Regions from separate parts of the Plantactinospora soyae genome, predicted to be linked through region 1. Evidence: riboswitches for the same ligand, from Rfam matches in the RefSeq annotation. Region 1 holds a riboswitch; the other holds the start of a gene.

The links. Region 1 has a riboswitch for ZMP and ZTP ahead of H4W31_RS30330 (glycine hydroxymethyltransferase). Riboswitches for the same ligand answer to the same signal wherever they lie in the genome.
Region 2: it holds a riboswitch for ZMP and ZTP, as region 1 does, so the genes downstream of both, H4W31_RS05390 (bifunctional 5,10-methylenetetrahydrofolate dehydrogenase/5,10-methenyltetrahydrofolate cyclohydrolase) here and H4W31_RS30330 (glycine hydroxymethyltransferase) in region 1, are expected to answer to the same signal.

Annotation. Positions count from the first base shown of each region.
Region 1 covers NZ_JADBEB010000001.1:6,936,148-6,943,425, reverse strand. The annotation lists gene H4W31_RS30350 (VOC family protein) at 1-184, shown strand, start outside; gene H4W31_RS30345 (PadR family transcriptional regulator) at 213-776, shown strand; gene H4W31_RS30340 (SDR family oxidoreductase) at 885-1,610, opposite strand; gene H4W31_RS30335 (hypothetical protein) at 1,857-2,573, shown strand; ZMP/ZTP riboswitch at 2,718-2,808, shown strand; gene H4W31_RS30330 (glycine hydroxymethyltransferase) at 2,830-4,281, shown strand; gene H4W31_RS30325 (SigE family RNA polymerase sigma factor) at 4,456-4,980, shown strand; gene H4W31_RS30320 (hypothetical protein) at 4,977-6,278, shown strand; gene H4W31_RS30315 (siderophore-interacting protein) at 6,403-7,272, opposite strand.
Region 2 covers NZ_JADBEB010000001.1:1,205,855-1,213,132, reverse strand. The annotation lists gene H4W31_RS05400 (ABC transporter substrate-binding protein) at 205-1,626, opposite strand; gene H4W31_RS05395 (sigma-70 family RNA polymerase sigma factor) at 1,640-2,143, opposite strand; gene H4W31_RS05390 (bifunctional 5,10-methylenetetrahydrofolate dehydrogenase/5,10-methenyltetrahydrofolate cyclohydrolase) at 2,251-3,144, opposite strand; ZMP/ZTP riboswitch at 3,173-3,261, opposite strand; gene H4W31_RS05385 (hypothetical protein) at 3,270-3,629, opposite strand; gene H4W31_RS05380 (helix-turn-helix domain-containing protein) at 4,104-4,880, shown strand; gene H4W31_RS05375 (DUF397 domain-containing protein) at 4,877-5,071, shown strand; gene H4W31_RS05370 (DUF4230 domain-containing protein) at 5,206-6,021, shown strand; gene H4W31_RS05365 (PspC domain-containing protein) at 6,095-6,301, opposite strand; gene H4W31_RS05360 (L-serine ammonia-lyase) at 6,576-7,278, shown strand, end outside.

The DNA of each region.
Region 1 (7,278 bases):
ACCGGCCGAGCCGGTGCACGTCCAGCTCTGGACCACCGTGCCCGACGCCGAAGCGGCCTACCAGCGGGCGGTTGCCGCCGGTGCCCGGTCGGCGATGGAGGTCACCGGCCAGGACGACGGCAGCCGGATGGGCGGCTTCGTCGACCCGTTCGGCACACTGTGGTGGGTCAGCACCCCCGGCTGACGATCGGTTCGAAGGGACGAGGACGCACATGTCGGCGGTTCGACTTCTCGTGCTCGGTGCGGTGCGCCGGCGTGGCCGGGCACACGGCTACCAGGTCCGCGCCGATCTGGAGGCCTGGGGGGCGCACGAGTGGTCGAGCGCCACCTCGGGCTCGGTCTACCACGCGCTCAAGGCGATGACCGGGCAGGGTCTGCTGCTGGTGCACGAGACCACGCCGAGCGCGGCGGGCGGACCGCCGCGGATGGAGTACGAGGTGACCGGGGAGGGCGAGCAGGCGTACCTCGGTATGTTGCGTGACGCGCTGTCCAGCCGCGATCCGCGGTTGGACCTGCTCGCCGCCGCGGTGGGCCTGATCGACGATCTCCCCCGGTCCGAGGCGGTCGAGCTGCTCCGGCGGCGTGCCCGGGCGATGGACGAGTGGCGGGCGAGCATCGCCACCCAACTGCCGCCGGACACCGATCTGCAGACCTGGGGTCCGGTCGGCGAGGTCGTCGGGTTGTGGCTGCACACCGCCGAGAGCCGGGCGGAGTGGACCCACCGGCTGATCGGCCGGCTGGACAGCGGTGCGTTCCGGATGGCCGGCGAGGACTGAGGCAGGTCGGTACGGCACGGTCCGGGCCTGCCCCACGGCGAGTGCGGCCGGGGCGGCCCGGTCCGGGAAGCCGTCGGGGCCGACGGAGGCGTCCCGGGGCCGGGTCGGCTACATGCCGCCGGCGACTTTGAGTACGGTGCCGGTGGTGTACGAGGCGGCGTCGCCGAGCAGCCAGACGATCGCGGCGGCGACCTCGTCGGCCCGGCCTGGACGGCCCAGTGGGATGCGGTCGGCGGCCCGGTGCGCCCGGTCGGGTACGCCGGAGAGGGTGTGGATCTCGGTGTCGATGATGCCGGGCGAGACCCCGTTGACCCGGATCCGGGGCGCCAGTTCCTTGGCCAGGCCAATGGTCAGGGTGTCGGTGGCGGCCTTGACGGCGGCGTAGTGCACGTACTCGCCAGGGCTGCCGAGGGTGGCCGCGACCGAGGAGACGTTGACGATGGCGCCGCCGTCGCCGAGGCGGCGGGCGGCCTGCTGGGCGCAGAGGACGTAGCCGACGAGGTTGACGTCGACGACCCGGCGCAGGTCGGTCAGGGTCAGGTCGACGAAGGGCCCGATCGGGCTGGTCACCCCGGCGTTGTTCACCAGGCCGGTCAGTTCCCCCAGTTTTCCGGCCGCGTCGAACAGGTGGCCGACCTGGTCGGGGTCGGTGGTGTCGGCGCGTACCGCGATGCCCCGCCGGCCGGCGGCGTGGACGTCACGCAGTACCGTCGCGGCGGCCTCGGCGTCGCTGCGGTAGCAGAACGCCACGTCGTGTCCGGCGGCGGCGAGTTGTCGGACCGTCGCGGCGCCGATTCCACGGCCGCCGCCGGTCACCACCGTCACCGGGGCCACGGTCGCCTCCTCGCCTGGGGCCCGACGGCCCCACCAGGAGGCGATCCTGCCAGGTGGGGTGCGCGGCGGATGGCCTGTTCCGGTGTGGGGGCGCTCACAGCGCTCGTCGACGTCCGGCTCGGGGCGCCGGGTTCGGCACCGGTTCCGAGTTTTCTGATGATCTCGATCCGGTGTGTCCGTCTCGACGTTGTCGGGCCGGCCTGGTAGTAAGTCAGGAATCAAACAGGTGTACGGAAGAGGGATCTGATGGCTGCCGCGCGTACCGCCGACCAGGGGTTGTCCACCGAGGAGTTGCAGCAGATCAGGGACGCGTTGGCGGGCGGCCGCAAGCCGAAGGTGTTGTTCACCGAGGCGGCGGGGCAGATCGCCGGCCAGCTCGGGCAGGTGGTCGAGTTGACCGACCCGGCGGTGTCCGAGGAGTGGGTGGTGGTCCGGTTCGGCCGGGACGAGTTGCCCTTCTCCCCCACCGATCTGGCCGTCGCGCCTCGTGGTGCGACGACGCGGCGGGTCGCGGCCAGGTCGGAGCCGGTGCCGGAGGCGGCGCCGGAGCCAGAATTCAAGATTGTCAGGGAGCCGGTGCCGGCGCCCCGCGAGGAGGCAGTAGTGACCGAAGTGGACACTCCCCCGGCTCCGTCGGTGGACGCCGAGGCCAAGCCGGCGCGTCGGCCGGTGAAGGCGGCGAAGCCGAAGGGACCGGCGGGGCTGACCGTCACCCTGACGTACGCCGAGGGTGAGTGGACGTTGGCGGCGACGCAGGGGACGAAGTCGTTGGCGAAGCCGTACGTGATCAAGCCGGCCGAGGCGCTGAAGATGGTGGGCCTGATCGATGTGCCGGGGGTGCACGAGGCGGTGGAACAGATCATGTCGGTCGAGCGTCGGGAGGCCGAGCAGCAGGCCGAGAAGTTGCGGGCCGAGCTGGCCGAGATAGAGGCGCGGCTGGCCGAGCTGCGCGACGCCGGCTGAGCCCGGTTCCGGATGTGTCTCCACCCGGCGGGGTTCCCGCCGGGTGGGGCCGGTGGTGTGGCACCGCGTTTCCTCGGGTGTGGTCGTACCCCGACGTTGCGCGGCGCGGATGGTCGCGGGGCCCGGTGCGGGTTGGTAGGCTCGGCCCCGGACCGTGACTGGCGCGCTGGGATGGGGTCAACCATCGGGAAGCGGTCCCGTCGAGTGACGTGTGCCGAGCGCCTGGGCCGAATTCTCTTCCTGCCCAGGAGGTCTTGTGGCCAGTCAGGTGTCCGAGCTCAGCTCCGAGTCCGTCGCGTTCCGTTCGGCTCTGGATGTGGTCCGGTCGGTGGAGCCCCGGGTCGCCGACGCGATCGGCGCGGAACTCGTCGACCAGCGTGAGTCGCTGAAGTTGATCGCCTCGGAGAACTACGCCTCGCCCGCGGTGCTGCTGGCGATGGGTAACTGGTTCAGCGACAAGTACGCCGAGGGGACCGTCGGCCGGCGGTTCTACGCCGGTTGCCGCAATGTCGACACGGTGGAGTCGATCGCCGCCGAGCACGCCCGGGAGCTGTTCGGGGCGGCACACGCGTACGTGCAGCCGCACTCGGGGATCGACGCGAACCTGGTCGCGTTCTGGGCCGTACTGGCGGACCGGGTCGAGGTCCCGGCGCTGGGCCGGGCCGGGGTCCGGCAGGTCAACGAGCTGACCGAGCAGGACTGGGCGGTGTTGCGGCGGCAGCTCGGCGACCAGCGGATGCTGGGCATGTCGTTGGACGCGGGTGGGCATCTGACGCACGGGTTCCGGCCGAACATCTCTGGCAAGATGTTCGATCAGCGCAGCTACGGTACGGATCCGACGACCGGGCTACTCGACTACGACGAGGTACGGCGGATCGCCCGGGAGTTCCGGCCGCTGATCCTGATAGCCGGCTATTCGGCGTATCCGCGGCGGGTGAACTTCCGGTTGATGCGGGAGATCGCCGATGAGGTGGGCGCGACGTTCATGGTGGACATGGCGCATTTCGCTGGCCTGGTGGCCGGGAAGGTGTTCACCGGTGACTTCGATCCGGTGCCGCACGCGCACATCGTGACCACGACGACGCACAAGTCGCTGCGTGGCCCGCGCGGCGGGATGGTGTTGTGTGGACCGGAGTTGGCCGCGCAGGTCGATCGGGGCTGCCCGATGGTGCTCGGTGGACCGTTGCCGCACGTGATGGCGGCGAAGGCGGTCGCGTTGGCGGAGGCGCGGCGGCCGGACTTCCAGACGTACGCCGCCCGGGTGGTGGAGAACGCGGTGGCGCTGGCCGAGGGGTTGGCGCGTCGGGGCGCGTCCCTGGTCACCGGCGGTACGGACAACCATATGCTGCTGCTGGACGTGTCGGGCTACGGCCTGACCGGGCGGCAGGCGGAGGCGGCGCTGCTGGACGCCGGCATCGTGACGAACCGGAACTCGGTGCCCCGGGACCCGAACGGCGCCTGGTACACCTCGGGGATCCGGCTCGGTACTCCGGCGCTGACCAGTCGGGGTCTCGGCGTCGCGGAGATGGACGAGGTGGCCGGGCTGGTCCACGCGGTGCTGGCCGGTACCCGGCCCGACGCCGGGCCCGACGGTGCCGCGTCGAAGGCACGGTATCTGCTCGACCGGGCGGTGGCGGACCGGGTCGCGGGTCAGGCGGCCGACCTGCTGGCGAACCATCCGCTGTATCCGACGATCGATCTCGGCTGACGCCCGCCGTCCCCGGCGGTACGACGCGGCTCGCCGTCGTACCGCCGCTCCGGTGTTCCCGCCGGTCCGGTGCTCCTGCAAGTCCGGTGGGAACGGCCGTGGCCCGGATCGGTGTGGCGGTAACCCGTACCGCCTCTCCCGGTGTCTTTAAGGGCGACGAGACCGGGAGGCGGGATGCGAGACTCGCGTGGCGCGGAGTTCGACGACTTCGTCCGTACGAGGTCGGTGACGCTGTTGCGGGTCGCCTACCTGTTGACCGGAGACCGGCACGAGGCGGAGGACCTGCTCCAGGAGGTGCTGGAACAGGTCTACCTGCACTGGCGTCGGGTCAGGACCGTGCCGGAGGCGTACGCCCGGCGGGCTCTGATCAACCGGGCGGCGAGCCGTTGGCGTCGGCGGGCCCGGCGGCCGGAGCGGGCGCTGGGCGACATCGACCCGTCCGCGCCGGACGGTACCGAGAACGTGCTGCTCCGGGAGCTGGTCGTCGCGGCGCTGCGGGTGCTGCCGCACCGGCAGCGGGCGGCGGTCGTGCTCCGTTTCCTGGAGGACCTGTCGGTCGCCGACGTCGCCGCAGCGCTCGACTGTTCCGAGGGCGCGGTGAAGAGCCATACGGCCCGGGGGTTGACGCGGCTGCGTGCCGCGCTGGCCGGGTCGGGTCTCGTCGTGCCTGTCTCCAACGATTCCGGAGGTTCACGATGACGATCAGTGACGGCGATGTGCGGATCGTCCTGCAGCGCGCGACGGATCACCTGGCGGGCCCGCCGAATCTGCTCGACGAGGTACGCCGGGGTGGCCGGCGACGGGTCGTACGGCGGCGCAGCGTCCTGGCCGCCGGCCTGGCGGTGGCCGCGGCGGCGTCGACCGGCGGGATGCTGCGGTACCCCGGTGGCCGGGACCGGGTCGAGTTCGCCTCCCCGCTGTTCGACCAGCCGACCCGGGGCGACCTGGCCGGGAACCAGCTGTACCGGCGGCGACTGCTGGAGGTGTGGCGGCGCCACCTGGAGCGGATCGAGGCTCGGGTGGCGGGTGATCCGCACGTGGTCTGGGCCGGCACCACCCCGGCCGGGGCGACCGCCTACGTCATCGCGCGCAGCGCCGACAACCCGGTGGTGTCGAAGCCGGACGGTGACCGGCTGGTCGGGTACGCGGCGTTCGTGGAGTCGGTCGAGGACCGGTACGAGGTGATGACGGTGGAACAGGTCACCGACGCCGGCATGGACGGCAATTCGCGGGCGGCGCTGCTCGGCGACGGCCACGACGTACTGCTGGTGTTGGACGACGGCCGGCCGGTGGAGTTCTCCCCGGACCTGTCGTTCGGCCCCGACGGGAGGATTCGGCGTACGTTCCGGCCGGTGGTGTTCCGGGACGGGGCCGCGGTGCTGGAGGTGCCGCCGCAGCGGACGAGGGTCACGTTGGCGTTGTCCCGTACCCCGGTCGACCCGTCCAACTTCGTGCACGTCAGCAACACCTCGGAGATCCTGTCGGTGGGTGGCCGGCCGGAGCCGACGCGGATCGTCCACACCATGCCCGGGGCGGGGCCGGCGTGGGGCGACGATCCCGGGGAGGTGGCCGCGCGGCACCTCGGCGAGGCGGAGGCGCTCGCCGAGTTCTACGACCCGATCGGTACCCACCGGGCCGGCACCGGGCCGGAACTGACGGTGTACGGGGTCAGCCCGGACGGCAGGTGTCTGCTGCTGCGGACGATCCAGTACGACGACTATCCGGCCTGGGCGATGGCGATGCTCGGACCGGTCGGGACGCGGCTGCGGGTGGTGGCCAGCGGGATCGTCGACTGGACCGCGACGGTGCCGGTACGGCTGCGGCTGCCGGACGGGCAGGGCACGCTGGTCGCCGCGCCGGGTGCGGCGTTCGGTTACCGGCTGGCCGAGGGGCGGTGGGAAGACGCCGGCCCGGATGTCGCGCTGGTGCCCGCCGCCGCCGTCGACCTGCGGGTGGACTCGCCGAACGGGACCTCCAGCACCGGTCCGCTCGACTGACTGTGCGGTGGGCCGGGCGGGCGGAGTACCGGGGGATGCGGAAGTGCCGCTGCCGACACACCCGGGGGGTGTCGGCAGCGTGGGACACTTCGTCGGGTCGGCGGCGACTACTGGTCGGGTGGCGTCAGTTCGGGCCGGGTGCGGCCGAGGCGTCGGCGAGGCGTTCCCGCGCCTCGACGAGGTCCTCTTCGGTCGGGGCGTCGTCCTGGGTCAGGGTGAGCCGCCAGTAGCCGGTGAAGTCGACCGACCGTCGGGGCAGCCGGCGCTCGCCGACGAGGTGCCGGCGGAGGGCGCGTACGGTGCCGGACTCGGCACCGAGCCAGGCGAAGACGGATCCGGGTGGGAAGTCCGCGCCGCGTACGGCGTCGGTCAGCAGGGTGCCGTGTCCGGCGGGGTGGTCGCCACGGTGCAGCCAGCGCAGGGTGACCTCGCCCCGGGTGTCGAACCGTTGTTCCTCGGACCGGTCGCGGACCTCGACGAAGGCGAGTGCGCGGGTGCCCTCGGGCAGCGCCTCGATGATGGTGCCGAGCGCGGGAAGTGCCGCCTCGTCGGCGGCCAGCAGGATCCAGTCGGTGCCGGTGAGCGGGACGGGGCGGGCGAAGACCGGTGACGGGCCGAACATCGCGAGGGTGTCGCCCGGGGTGGCGTGCAGCGCCCAGCGGGTGGCCGGTCCGGCGTTGTGGTGCAGGGCGAAGTCGATGTCGATCAGCGTCCCCTGCGGATGGTGGGCCCGGATGGTGTAGCTGCGGGTCCATGGTCGTTCGGGTTCGGGGATCGCGGTGAACGACTCGTACCAGCGGTAGAGGTCCGGCCCGGGCTCGGGCATTCGGGGCCGGGACTGACCGGGCCGGGGGAAATAGAGTTTGACCTGTTGGTCGGGCCCGTCGAGGTGGAGGTCGGCCAGGTCGTCGCCGGTGAAGCTGACCCGGGCCATGTGCGGCGTGATCCGCTGTACGTCGGCGACCCGGATGTGCCGGATCGGTAGCTGCGTCATCGAGCC
Region 2 (7,278 bases), 5.7 Mb from region 1:
GTTCGAAACCTCCACGGGTGTGGTTCGTAGCCAGTTGCCGGCAGGGCCGGCGTTGTCACGCACGGGGGACGGGTGCGCGTGCATCCCTCCCGGAACGCGAGCCGGGCATCGATTTGCTGCACGTCGTGCTGTCGGAGATCCGACACCAATCGATCGCGGTCGTGGCCTTCTCGAACGTCGTCGATGGTGCTATGTGGCCGTACGTCAGCCGCCGGCCATCGCCGCCGCGAACTGCTCCGGGGTGAGTTCCGATCGGAACAGCCGTTGCAGGTTGGCGTTCAACCTCGTCGCGGTGCCCGGCTCCAGCGCCTGGTCCCAGGCGAGGCTGTACGACGGCGCCCGCGCCACCAGTTCGTGCACGGAGACGGCGAACCCGGCGTGGTCCGTACTCCGCAGCCGGTCGGCGGCGTCGGTGACCGGGGGCACCTCGCCGTCGGTGACCAGGTCGTCGAGGTAGGCGTCGGCGGTGACGTCCCGGACGAACTCGATCGCGGTCTCCCGGTGTCGGCTGGCGGCGGTGACCGAGAAGTACTGGGCCGGAATCCCGACCAGGTCCGCCGGGTTTCCCGCCCCGCCGGCCATGCTCGGGAACGGCACCCAGCCCAGTCGGCCGCCGAGGACGAAGTCCGGATTCTGGGCCAGCTGGGTGGGGTACTCCCAGGTTCCCATCAGCTGCATCGCGGCCCGCCCGGTCGCCAGCAGGCGCGGCGCGCCGCCGTCGTCGTAGCCGAGGGAGGAGAAGTCGTCACCGAACGCGCCCCGCTCGGCGAGATCCTGCGCGGCCAGCAACGCCTGCGCCACCGCCGGTTTCGACCAGGCGCCCGGCCGGCCTTCCACGATGTCGGCGGTGGTCCCGGGGCCGCCGATCCGTTCGGCCAGGTACATCACGTACATCAGCTCCGTCCAGCCCTGGGCGCCGCCCAGCGCCAACGGGGTGATCCCGTCGGACTTGAACTCGTCCACCAGGGACAGCAGGTCGGCGTAACTGCGCGGCGGAGTCAGCCCGGACCGGGTGAAGACGTCCTTGTTGTAGAAGAGCACCGTCGGATGCGTACCGCTCATCGGCAGTCCGTACTGCCGGCCGTCGACCATGCCGCCGGCCAGGGCGCTGGGCAGGAACCGGTCGACGGCGGCCGGTGGCCCGGCCAGGTCGGCCAGTCGACCCGCACGGGCGAGCCGGGCGAGGGTGGCGCCGCCCCAGCTGACGAAGACGTCCGGGCCGTCCGACGAGTCGACCGAGGTACGCAGCTTCTCCTTGTAGTCGTCGTTGCCGAAGGTGAACAGTTCGACGTCGGCCTCGGCCGACCTGTTGTACCGGTCCACCAGTTGCCGCAGGGCCGAGTCCTGCCCCGGCGGGGTGATGGCCCACACCCGGATCGTCGCCGTACCGCCGTTCGCCGGGGGCACCGGAGACAGCCCCCGCCCCCGGGTCAGTTCCGCCCCGGTCAGGGTGACCGCCAGGACCAGGATCGCGACCGCCGCACTGGCGAGCCCGGCGCGCTGCCGCCGTCTGCGCCGGTAGCGCTCGCGGATCGTCGCGATGGCGCCGGGAGCGGCCGGTGGCAGCGCGGCCTGCGCCTGGGTGAGGGTGGCGACGACCTCCTCGGCGAGCCTCCCATCCTCCACAGGCCCGATCTTGTCAGCCACGTGCGCTCCGAATCGCCGGCTGGGTGGTTGCCAGATGTGTTCGCAGGGCCCGTCTGGCCCTCGCGTACCGGCTGGAAACCGTGCCCGGTGGATCGCCACAGATCGCCGCGATCTCGCTGAAGGTGTACCGGTAGAGCACGTGCAGCACGACGACGGTGCGTTCGGGCTTGCCGAGTTCCTGCAACGCCTGCCACAGCGCGCCGTTGGTCACCACGGCTCCGGCCGGATCGTCGGGCCGGTGGTCGACCTCGTCGCTCGGCACCTCCCGGCGCGACCGTCGCCACCGGCTCACGTTCCGGGTCACGATGACCTGCCGGGCGTACGCCTCGGGGTTGTCCCCGGCCTTGCGCCACCGCTGCCAGACCTCGACCACCGCGATCTGGGCCAGGTCGTCCGCCTCGGCGGCGCTGCCGCTGATCAGGTACGCGAACCGCCGCAGCGCGTCCAGGCGCGCCCGAGCGAACTCCTCGGCGTCGCCGAACGCACCACGGGCCATCAAGGTCCCCCCTCCGGTACGCCGGACGCCGAATGTCGTCAATCCGTTGGGTCGAACCTATCGGCTGCGGACCGGTACATCACCGCTGTGCGCCGTCGGCCTTCCGGTCAGACCTGTGCTGACCGGGCGGTCAGCCGTTCGGCGAGTTCGACGGCGTTCCGGAACAACATCGCCACAGTGGTCGGACCGACCCCGCCGACCCGCGGGGTGATCGCGCCGGCCACCTCGGCACATGTCTCGTCGAGGTCGGGCAGCAGCCGGCGACCCGCGTACCGGACGCCGCCGCCGATCGCGACCGCGCCGGGCCGCAGGTGCTCCGGCCGGACGATTCCGGGTACGCCCACGGCGGCGACCACGATGTCGGCGCGCCGGGTGTGCCGGTCCCAGCCGGGTACGCCGCTGTGCACGAGGGTCACCGCCGCGTCGGCGGTGGATCGCTTCTGGCTCAGCAGCAGCGAGAGTGGACGGCCGAGCGTCGTACCCCGACCGAGCACCACCACGTCGCGGCCGGCTACCGGGACCTCGTAGAAGGCGAGCAGCGCCTCGATGCCGGCCGGGGTGCACGGCACCGGGCCGGGCTGCCCGGTGGCGAGCCGACCCAGGTTCTCCGGGTGCAGCCCGTCGACGTCCTTGTCCGGGTCGATCGCCGAGATGGCGGCCGGGTAGTCGATCTGCGCCGGGGTCGGGTGCTGGACCAGGATGGCGTGTACCCCGGGGTCGTCGTTGTAGGCGCTGATCGCCCGGACCAGGTCCGCCTGGCTGGCCGTACCGCTCAACTGGGTGTGCGGCGAGGCGAAGCCGAGTTCGGTGGCACGCTGCTGCTTCATCCGGATGTATCCGACGCTGGCCGAGTCGTCGCCGACCAGGATCGTCGCCAGGCTCGGTACCACACCGGCCCGGCGCAGTGCGGCGGTCCGGGCGGCCACGTCGGCGAGGACCGCTTCGGCGACGGGTCCACCGGGCAGCAGCCGGGCGGTGCGCGGCGTACCAGTACTGGTCACGGGGCTTCCACCTCTGTCGCGGGAAAAGCCCCGGCACCCAGGCGTACGGCGACGGAGTCGAGCCCGGCGGACCGTTTCCCGGTGGTGCTCCACCCGACGCCAGTCGCGGACCGCCGCCGACCAGCCTAGTCCGGCCCGCCGGCCCGTCGTCGGGTGATGTCCAGCCAGGGCTTCACCCAGCCCAGAAAGCGGGCGTGCATCCGCTGCGGGTCGGGCCCCGGGTCAGGGTTGAGTCGGGTCAGGTCCTCGACCGCCTCCTGAAGCAGGGTGGCGAGGTACACGTGCAGTGCGGTAGGGCTGTCGTAATAGTCGAGCGGCAGCAGGGTCCGGACGGTCAGGCAGGGCCATTCGGTCGCGCACGTCCCGCAGAGCCAGATCGGGCGCCGTGGCGTGTGCGGAAGCTGGTTCGGCTCCAGCTCCTGCGGGCCTGTGTCGTTGGTCGGCGGTTGGCCCGGCGATTCCGGGTCCGGTGCGGTGGCGGTCATCGGCTGGCACCCCGTCCGTCGTGGGTCTGCGCGGGGGTGAGCCGATCGGCGCGGCCGGCACCGGGCTGGCCAGGCGGGGGATTCCCGACCCGGAAGTGTCCCGGGTTGGTCGGCCGGTCCTGGCCGCGAGCCGGCGATGGCGGCGATGGCGGCGTGGGAGTCGCGCCGGGGCAGTCCCGGCGCCGGCCGCACCGGCAGTACCGCCACAGTCGCAGCCAGTCCGGTCGGTGTGCTTCCTGCGTACGTCGTGGCCAGGTCATCTGCCGCGACCTCCCTTCGGGTCGTGGAGGCGGGGGCCGTCGCGGCTGGAAGGCGTACCGGGACGGTCCCCGCGCGGTCCGCCCGTCCTGGTCGATATCGGGTCCGCGCGGTCCGGCTGATTCCAATCTGGACCGCCGGGCCGCCGCACGGCAGACTGCCAGGGCGTACTACACAGCGCAGTCGAGTACTTACAGGAGAGGTAAGTGTGTGCACATGGAGATGTGGATCCGGGCCCTGAAGGCGGCCCGCGCGAGCGCCGAGGTCTCACAGGAACGCCTGGCCGCGATGATCAACTACAGCCCGTCCACCATCGCGGCGATCGAGACCGGTAGGCGCCGGCCGACCATGCCATTCGCGATGGCCGCCGATCAGGCGTTGGGCACCGCCGGCCTGCTGGCCGAGTTGCTGGCGGCGGCGAATCGGCAGGAGTCGCCGAGCTGGTTCGCGCCGTGGCGGTCGATCGAGGAACAGGCGACCCGGCTGCGAACGTTCGAGCCGTTGCTTGTGCCGGGACTGTTGCAGACCGAGGAGTACGCCCGCGCGGTGCTGACCGGTAGCGGGCTGCACACGCCGGACGAGGTCGAGCGGCTGCTGGCGACCAGACTCGAACGGCAGGCACTGCTGACCGAAGAGGAGCCCAAGCTCTTCACCGCGATCGTGGACGAGGGCGCGCTGCGCCGGGTGGTCAGCAGCCGGGACATCCAGCGAGCCCAGCTCGGCCGGCTGGTGGAGTTGGCCGCCCAGCCGCACATCCGGCTGCACGTGATCCCGGCCGACGCGGGCGGGCACGCCGGAATGGCCGGCGGTTTCGTCCTGGCCACCCTGCCGGATGGCGACGAGGTGGCACACATCGACGGGGTCTTCGGTCAGGTCATGGACCGACCGGACGCCGTCGGTATCGTGGGGCGCATGTGGGACGTGCTGCTCGGCGAAGCCCTGCCCGAGCGCGCCTCCCTGGAGCTGATCGAGAAGCTGGGAAGTGAACTGTGAACACTCATCCCACCCCCCGCTGGCGCACCTCCACCCGGTCCGGCAACGGCGGAAACACCTGCGTGGAGGTCGCCGACAACCTGCCCGGCCGGGTGCTGGTCCGGGACAGCAAGGACCGGCCAGGACCGGCGTTGACGTTCGCCCCGGACGCTTGGCGCTCGTTCGTCGCCGGGCTCGCCAGCCGGCCGTAGCCGTACTCGGCAATACCGCTCTGACCTGCACCGACGTGAGTACGCCTCGGGTCGGTACGGCTCGACTCGCGCCTGTCGTACCCGGGCCGTACCGTTCTATTCAGGTGCTTCTGAGACAAGGACGGTGAGGGCGGATGTCCCGAGAAGGCGATGTCAACCACCCCACGCGTGAGTTCCCCGGTTACGCGAAGGGGCAGGCCACACCCGGCCCGGCCGATCCGTGGGCGGGCAACGACCGGGAGCACGCGGAGCCGTTCGAGACCGACGCCTCGCACCCGGAGACGTCCCGTCCCGAGCCCGCCGGTGGCGGCAACCGGGGCCGGGGCCTGGTGCTGTTGGCCGGGATCATCGGCCTGGCGGTCGTACTGGTGCTCGGCGTACAGGTCAGCGGGCTCCTGCCCGACCTGCGGAACCCGTTCGCCAAGGAGGAGACCGACCGCAGCCAGCCGCCGCTGCTGAAGTCCATCCAGGACCTCAGCCGGTACGTGGCGGCGGAAGGCAACTTCGAGGTCGTCGTCGACCTGGAGAAGAACCGGAAGTACGTTCCGGAGTTCCTGCTCGGGGAGCGCACCCTGTTCGTCGGCGCGGGCACCGTCGACTCGTACGTCGACTTCGGGAAGATCGCCGAAGGGGCGGTGGTCGAGTCGGCGGACCGGAAGTCGGTGGAGATCAAGCTTCCGGCACCGCAGCTCGGGGAGATCAACCTGGACCTGGAGCGGAGCTACGTCTTCGCCGAGAAGCGCGGCGTGCTCAACCAGCTCGGGGAGGTCTTCGGCGGTGACCCCAACCGGCAGCGCGAGGTCTACCTGAAGGCCGAGCAGAAGATCGCGGATTCGGCCAAGAGCAGCGGGCTGACCGAGCGGGCCCAGGAGAACACCCGCAAGATGCTGGAGGGGCTGCTCCGCTCGCTCGGCTACGAGAAGGTGACCGTCACCTACACCCAGCCGTAGCCGCCCAACTGACAGCGCCGCCGGGTCCCGTCGCGGACCCGGCGGCACTGTTCATGTTCGGGGAAGGAGTGCGTCAGTGGGAGTTGGCCAGGTAGCGGTCCTCGTTCGGCATGATGATCCAGAGCGCCAGGTAGACGATCACCTGCGGGCCCGGCAGCAGCACGGACAGCACGAAGAGCAGCCGCATCATCCCGGCGGACATGCCGAAGCGACGGGCGAGGCCGGCGCAGACACCGGCGATCATTCGGTTGTCCCGGGGGCGGGTCAGCTTGCGACTCATCGTCGTCTCCTCACTCGGCGCCGGAACTCCACCACATCGGGTTCCACGGCGGCTGTCTTCAACGGTAGGAACGCCACGCTCGGGCGCCCTCGGTCCGGAGGGGGATCCGGACATGCCGTACCCGTAGGTATGTACCCGGGCGGGCCGCCCCCGATACCTGCCGTCCGGCTCCGGGTAGGCTCGCCGATCGGCAGCTCAGGGGCGATGCTGGGGGTAATCGGCGGAGTCGCCGGGGCCGAAGGCCGGCAACGACGCCGGCTCGGGAGGGGTATCGATGATCAGCGCTTTCGACCTGTTTTCGGTGGGGATCGGTCCGTCGAGTTCACACACCGTCGGTCCGATGCGGGCCGCCCGGACGTTCGCCACCGGACTCAAGGCCGATGGCCTGCTCGCCGGCACGGCCAGGGTGCACGCCGAACTCTTCGGCTCGCTCGGCGCGACCGGGCACGGGCACGGAAGTGGACCCGCGGTACTGCTCGGGTTGCTCGGTGAGGCGCCGGAGACGGTCGACCCGGACCGGGTCGCCGAGACGGTCGCCGGGATCCGGGCGGAGGGCCGGCTGGCCGTACTCGGGGCGCACGGCGTCGACTTCGACTTCGACCGCGATCTGGTACTGCACCGCCGTCGCTCGCTGCCGTTCCATCCCAACGGGATGACCTTCACCGCGTACGACCTGGCGGGTGAACCGGTGCGGAGCCGGACCTACTACTCGGTGGGCGGCGGGTTCGTGGTGGACGAGACCGCGACCGGCGCGGACCGGATCAAGCCGGACACGACCCGGGTGCGGTACCCGTTCTCCACCGGCGCCGAGCTGCTGGCCCTGACCGCCGAGACCGGGCTGTCGATCAGCGGGATCATGCTCGCGAACGAGCGGTCCTGGCGGAGCGAGGCGGAGATCCGTACCGAGCTGCTGGAGATCTGGCGGGTGATGCAGGAGTGCGTCGAGCGGGGCAGCCTGCGGGACGGGACGCTCCCCG